2 regions of the Terriglobus albidus genome follow, and region 1 is predicted to be linked to the other one. Evidence: riboswitches for the same ligand, from Rfam matches in the RefSeq annotation. Region 1 holds a riboswitch; the other holds the start of a gene.

Region 1 (3,411 bases):
AGCTACGCTCGAATTTCCCACCCATTGCTACGCAATGGATGGGGCACCCAGTTTAGTGGTAGTTCTTAAAAACGAAACGCTCCCCGAAGGGAGCGTTTCCTGTTCTTGATCACGCTTACGCTGTGACCGGCTCGGCGATCTCCTTGAGACGCTTCTCGAGCAGAGCTTCCAGCTCCTCGAGCGCCTTGGAGAAGCCCTCGATGCCTTCCTTCAGCTTGTCATGAGCCATGCGGTCCTCGGCATGCATCTTCTCGAAGGTAGCCTGATCGATCGTGATCTTCTCGATCTCCTGCGCCTTGGCCTTCTCAGCATCCAGCTTCTTCTCGAGCGGTGCGTCCTTGGAGTCCAGCTCTTCGAGCAGCTTGGGCGAGATGGTCAGAAGGTCGCTTCCGGCCAGCTCAATGATCTCGCCGATGTTGCGGAAGCTGGCGCCCATCACCTGGGTCTTGTAACCGAACTTCTTGTAGTAGTTGTAGATGCGGGTAACTGACTGCACGCCGGGGTCATCGGCGCCGGTGTAGTCCTTACCGGTGTCCTTCTTGTACCAGTCGAGGATGCGGCCGACAAACGGGGAGATCAGCGTGACCTTCGCTTCGGCGCAGGCAATGGCCTGGTGGAGACCGAAGAGCAGCGTCAGGTTGCAGTGGATGCCTTCCTTCTCCAGCTCCTCAGCGGCTTTGATACCTTCCCAGGTCGAGGCAATCTTGATCAGGATGCGCTTGCGGCTGATGCCGGCATCTTCATACTGCTTGATGATGTCGTGAGCGACAGCGATCGTCTTCTCTTTGTCGTAGGAGAGGCGAGCGTCCACCTCGGTCGACACGCGGCCGGGAACGATCTCAAGAATCTTCTTGCCGAAGGCGACGGCCAGCGTCTTGAAGGCTTCGGCGGCAATCGCCTTATCGTCGGCGTTGGCGCCGGCCTTCTGCTTGGCTTTCTTCAGCACTTCGTCCACGATGTGCGAATAGGCGGGCATGATCGCCGCGGCGGTGATCAGGGACGGGTTGGTGGTGGCGTCAGTCGGCTTAAATTTCTCCATCGACTGCATATCGCCGGTGTCGGCTACGACGGTTGTGTACTGCTTGAGCTGCTCCAAAAGGGTCGCCATTGGAAAGTTCTCCTCGCACTTTAAGACTACACCTTCCAGAGGAACAGCTGTTGTGGTCCTACCAATACATCGCTCCCCGCTGGAATCCATAGCCCCGCCCACATTTCCACATCGACCGCAATATCTTGGGTTGCTTTCTAATGGATCGCAAGCTACTGTGGAGGAACTTCACGATGTGCAGGGAAAGACCGGTGGAAACCCGGCACTGTCCCGCAACGGTTAAAGTCCGAGCACCTGCCGTGAGGAATACGCAATCATCGTCCCCGCGGAGGGAATGGCGTGGTCAGCGGCTCAGGTGCCTTTTTTGCGCTCGCACCCTGGAAGCCCTCCTCTCCCGCCACGACCGCAGAGGCCGGTGACAAGGAGCTCATGAGCGATGGCCACCCTCTCCACCCATCCCATTTCGCAGACCTCACTGCATGATGTACATCCGGGTTTTCCCGCGCCTGCCTCGGAAACCGCGGTCATGCATGTGCGCAAGCGCAACGGCTCGCTGGAGCCGGTCGACGTCAATAAGATCGTGCGTGCGGTACAGCGCTGCGCCCAGGGCCTGAATGGAGTCGATGCGATCCGTGTCGCATCGAAGACCATCGGCGGCCTGTACGACGGTGCAACCACCCGGGAACTGGACAAGATTTCCATCGACACCGCCGCGGCGCTGATCGCCGAGGAGCCGCAATACTCACGCCTGGCGGCGCGCCTGCTGCTGGCCACCATTCACAAAGAGGTGGCCAACCAGAACCTGCACTCGTTCTCGCAGTCCATTGCTTATGGAAACGCCGAGGGTGTAGTGAACAAGGCGGTTGCCGAGTTTGTGAATACGCATGCCCGCAAGCTGAATCACGCCATCGACGATGAGTTCAGCGACCGTTTCGAATACTTCGGCCTGCGCACCGTATATGACCGCTATCTGCTGCGCGACCCCATCTCGCGGAGCGTGATCGAGACGCCGCAGTACTTCTTCCTCCGCGTCTCTTGCGGCCTGGCCGGCACACCGGCCGAGGCGATCGAGTTCTATCGCCTGATCGCCTCGCACGAGTACATGCCCTCTTCACCGACGCTTTTCAACTCCGGCACCAAGCATGCGCAGATGTCGAGCTGCTACCTGCACGACTCTCCTTCAGACTCGCTGGAGTCGATCTACGACGCGTATAAGTCGGTGGCGATGCTCTCGAAGTTCTCCGGCGGCATCGGCCTTGCCTTCCACCGCGTCCGCAGCGAAGGCTCTCTGATCCGCGCCACCAACGGCCTGAGCAATGGCATTGTGCCGTGGCTGCGCACCCTGGACTCCTCAGTTGCCGCGGTCAACCAGGGTGGCAAGCGTAAGGGCGCCTGCTGCGTCTACCTCGAGCCCTGGCACGCCGACATCGAACAGTTCCTGGAGCTGCGCGACAACACCGGCGATCACGCCCGCCGCACCTACAACCTGAACCTCGCCAACTGGATCCCCGACCTCTTCATGGAACGCGTGGATGCCGACGGCATGTGGTCACTCTTCGACCCGAAGGATGTTCCGCATCTACCTGATCTCTTCGGCGATGCCTTCAAGGCTTCGTATGAGCAGGCTGAGGCAGACAAGAAGTATGCGCGCCAGGTGAAGGCCCGCGATCTCTACGCCCGCATGATGCGCACGCTGGCGGAGACCGGCAATGGCTGGATGACCTTCAAGGATGCCTGCAATGTGAAGTGCAACCAGACCGGCGCTCCCGGCAACACCGTCCATCTCTCGAACCTGTGCACCGAGATCACCGAGGTGAGCAGCAAAGACGAGACCGCAGTCTGCAACCTGGGTTCCATCAACCTGGCCCTGTATCTCACTCCAGAAAGCAAGTTCGACTTTGCCAAGCTGGCCGAGACGGTTCGTATCGCTGTACCGATGCTCGACCGCGTGATCGACATCAACTACTACCCGGTCGAACCCGCAGCGAAGTCCAACGCCAAGTGGCGTCCGGTAGGCCTGGGCCTGATGGGGCTGCAGGATGTCTTCTTCCAGATGAAGATCGCCTTCGACTCGCGCGAGGCTCGTGAGCTCTCGCGCAAGATTCAGGAAGAGATCTACTATCACGCTCTGGTAGCCAGCAATCAGCTCGCTGAGCGTTTCGGCGCTCACGAAGCCTTCGCACAGAGCCGTCTGGCCGAGGGCAAGCTGCAGTTCGATCTCTGGAACATCGTTCCTGAAGATACGGCTCGCTGGGACGAGCTCCGCGAGCGCATCAAGCAGTTCGGCGTTCGTAACTCGCTGCTCATCGCCATCGCTCCGACGGCCACCATCGCGTCGATCGTCGGTTGCTACGAGTGCATCG
Region 2 (3,411 bases), 1.8 Mb from region 1:
GCAGGCGGCTGCGCAGCGGGGTTTGCCGGCTATCGGGCTGGAGAAGGTTGTGCCGCAGATCATTATTCAGATGCGTGCATGGCTTCCGCGCTGGCAACAGGTGGTTGCCGTAGCGGCGGGCCGTCTGCAGGCAGCGGAGACGTTTCTCTTCCTTGGCCGCGGTGTTCACTATGCGATTGCCCGTGAAGGCGCTCTGAAGCTGAAAGAGAGCAGCTACATCCATGCCGAGGGCTATCCCAGCGGAGAGCTGAAGCACGGACCCAATGCCCTGGTAGGCAGCAAGACTCCGCTGGTGATGCTGGCGACCGTCGACCACAACGACGCCGAGAGCGTGCTGCGTTACGAGAAGGTGATGCAGTTGATGCAGGATATGCGTGCGCAGGGAGCTCCGATTCTGGCGATCGCCAATGAGGGAGACGTCCAGGCGGCGGCGTTGGCTGACGCCATTGTGGAGGTGCCGGCAGCGCCCGAGCATCTTCTGCCGATCCTTGAGGTTGTGCCGCTACAACTCTTCGCCTATTTCATGGCCATTGGACGCGGAATTGACGTGGATAAGCCGCGCAACCTCGTGAAGTCAGTGGTAGTTGAGTAGGTTCCTGCAGGCATGGTTTGTGCTTGCAGGTATAAGTACGGCTGTGCTCTTCTGGTCGCTCAGAAGTACATATGGGAGATGGTCCGCTGATGCAGTCTCGTCCTGTACGGCTTGAAGTTGCCGTGGACTCCACAACGTCGCTGAACGCCGCTCTTGAAGGAGGCGCCGATCGGATTGAGCTGTGTTCGGCTCTCGCCGACGGCGGACTCACTCCCAGTATCGGCTTTATCGGCGCCGCGCTGCAGGTAAGTGAAGTGCCGGTGCATGTGATGATCCGTCCGCGCGCCGGCGACTTCCTCTATACCGAGGAAGAGCTGACAGTGATGCGGATGGACATTGAAGGCTGCAAAGAGGTCGGTGCTCATGGTGTCGTCTTCGGCGTCCTGATGAAGAACCATACAATCGACGTAAAGCGCACGCTAGAGCTGGTGGAGCGGGCCCGGCCGATGAAGGTGGTCTTTCACCGAGCCTTCGATGTTGCGGCAGATCTGGAAGAAGCTCTTGAAGATCTGATCCAGTGTGGTGTGGACGAGGTGTTGACCTCGGGCGGAGACGACTCCCTGGAGCATGGCCAGCAGATGGTCTCTTCGCTGGTGCGGCAAGCCACAGGGCGTATTCGGATTATGGGTGGCGCCGGCGTGACAGTACGCAACGCCAGGCAGCTTTGGGATGCGACCGGTGTCGACTGGCTGCATGGATCCTTCCGCGGCGAGGCCATAGCCGGCAGCAGGCTGGCCATGGGAGACGAAGAACGTGAGCTGGTGCGGATTACTTCGCGGGACGATGTGGCGCGCGTCAAACATTTACTGACAATTGAGCGGCAGCCTGCCGTGTAGAATCTGCAATACACGCGAGCAACTGTGCCGAGTGATCTTCGTGGGGTACACATGTTTCCACAAATTCCTGACATCAGGGAATTGCGAGACATGCCCTGACCCTGCGTTTTAAGAGAATCGACGCGGTGAAATGTTCGGGAAGCGCGGTGAGATTCCGCCACTGCCCCGCAACTGTAAGCGCACGTCACTCCTTGGAGCATCACTTCAGGAGGGGCGATCAGCAGCCGGCCATTTCTCACTGTTCTTCAGGGACGGGAAGGGAACGCCCAATCTTTCTGCTGGAATGCGTAAAGTCAGGAGACCGGTTTCACTGTGACCAGCCAACGTTCCGAGGGGGAACGGAGGAGTCTTATGAGTATTCCTGCAGGCCGTCTGCGAGCGGCCATTCTAGCCATACTGTTATCTGCTTCCGCGGCACATGCCGTCGTTGTTCGCGGGCGCGTAACCAATCAATTGGGCGCCGGCGTGAGTGGTGCACGGCTGCAGCTTCTGCTTGGCAATAGTGTCGTCGCCACCGGTGTGAGCGGACCTGAAGGCGAATATGAGCTGCGCAGCTCTGAGGGCGGGCGCTTTCTGCTGCTGACCTCCAGCCAGGGTTTTGCGACGACACCATCACGCAGCTTTTACGGCGGACGGCTGGACCTCGTACAGCAGGATGTCACGCTGCGTCTCGATGAGCGCAAGGATGAGATCACGGTGACCGCCACTGGTCTGCCGACAACGCTTTCCCAGACCAGTTCTTCGGTGAGCCTGATTCAGCCGGATGCTCTGTGGCCTCGCTATGGCGTCAGTGAAGAGCTTCGTCTGATGCCCGGAGTGCAGATCGTTCAGAGCGGACAGATGGGCGGCCAGACCTCACAGTTCGTGCGAGGCGGCCAGTCGGATGGCAACCGTGTCACCATCGACGGTATCCCGGCTGAAGATATGGGAGGCCGTTTCGATTACGGCAACCTGGCGAGTTTTGCACTGGATACTATCGAAGTCCATCGTGGTCCGGACAGCGTAACGGTTGGGTCCGGTGCGACGGCGAGCGCCGTGCGTCTGGTTACGCAGCAGGGAACGACGATTCATCCTGTCCTGCGATACACCGGAGACGCCGGAAACTTTCATACCTGGCGGAATGAGGGAGATCTGAGCGGCTCCGCACGTAAGCTCGATTACCTGCTCGGTTTTTCGCGCGTAGATTCTTCGAATGCTCTTCCCGGGAACCGCTATCACAATGCGACCTCTGCGGCGAACCTCGGCTTTGCGCTCAATGCGAAGACCTCTTTGCGCTTTACCCTGCGCAATACCGATGCCGCGGTGGGTGTGCCGAATGCGCATGATTTCTACGGCATCTCCGATAACGCCAAGCAGGCTGACCAGATTCTGATCTCCGGTGCAGCTCTGGATTTTCAGGCAACCAGCGCATGGCACAACCTGGTGCGCTATGGTGTCACGCGCAAGCGGGAACAGTTGTTCCAGTTCTCTCCGGTCGGCACTCCGATTACGAGCTTCGGCTTTACGACCTACTACGGTCGTCCGGTGACGATCACCGGAGCGAATGGATTTTCGGTAAGCGGCCAGGCGGCGATGGATTTCGGCCTTGCCTATCCCACGCGTTCTGACCAGGTGAGTAACCGCGACCAGCTCTACTATCAGACCGACTATCGCTTCTCGCAGCATCTGGCGGTCCTGGGCGCTTTCCGCTATGAGGACGAGCGCGGCATCTACAAGAATTCAGCCTATGGCACGTTCAATAAGGGGGATCGTGGCAACTATGGCTATACCCTGCAGATGCAGGGTGACTTTGCCAGCCGTGTCTTCTACTCCCTCGGTGGAGAGATTGAGAAGAACGCGCTCTTCGGCCTGGAAGGCGTGCCGAAGCTGGGCATCGCGTGGTACCCAATCGCTCCTGGAAACGGATTCGCGCACGGCACTAAGCTGCGTTTCAACTTCTCCAAAGGTGTGCAGGAACCAACGCTGACCGAGCAGTTCTCTTCG

What was found. Region 1 has a riboswitch for cobalamin ahead of FTW19_RS25275 (ribonucleoside-diphosphate reductase subunit alpha). Riboswitches for the same ligand answer to the same signal wherever they lie in the genome.
Region 2: another riboswitch for cobalamin. It lies ahead of FTW19_RS18075 (TonB-dependent receptor); the one in region 1 lies ahead of FTW19_RS25275 (ribonucleoside-diphosphate reductase subunit alpha).

Annotation. Positions count from the first base shown of each region.
Region 1 is NZ_CP042806.1:6,317,625-6,321,035, forward strand. Features, by position in the region: gene FTW19_RS25270 (transaldolase) at 116-1,108, opposite strand; adenosylcobalamin-variant (AdoCbl-variant) riboswitch at 1,276-1,352, shown strand; gene FTW19_RS25275 (ribonucleoside-diphosphate reductase subunit alpha) at 1,485-3,411, shown strand, end outside.
Region 2 is NZ_CP042806.1:4,538,265-4,541,675, reverse strand. Features, by position in the region: gene FTW19_RS18085 (SIS domain-containing protein) at 1-592, shown strand, start outside; gene FTW19_RS18080 (copper homeostasis protein CutC) at 682-1,428, shown strand; cobalamin riboswitch at 1,540-1,752, shown strand; gene FTW19_RS18075 (TonB-dependent receptor) at 1,780-3,411, shown strand, end outside.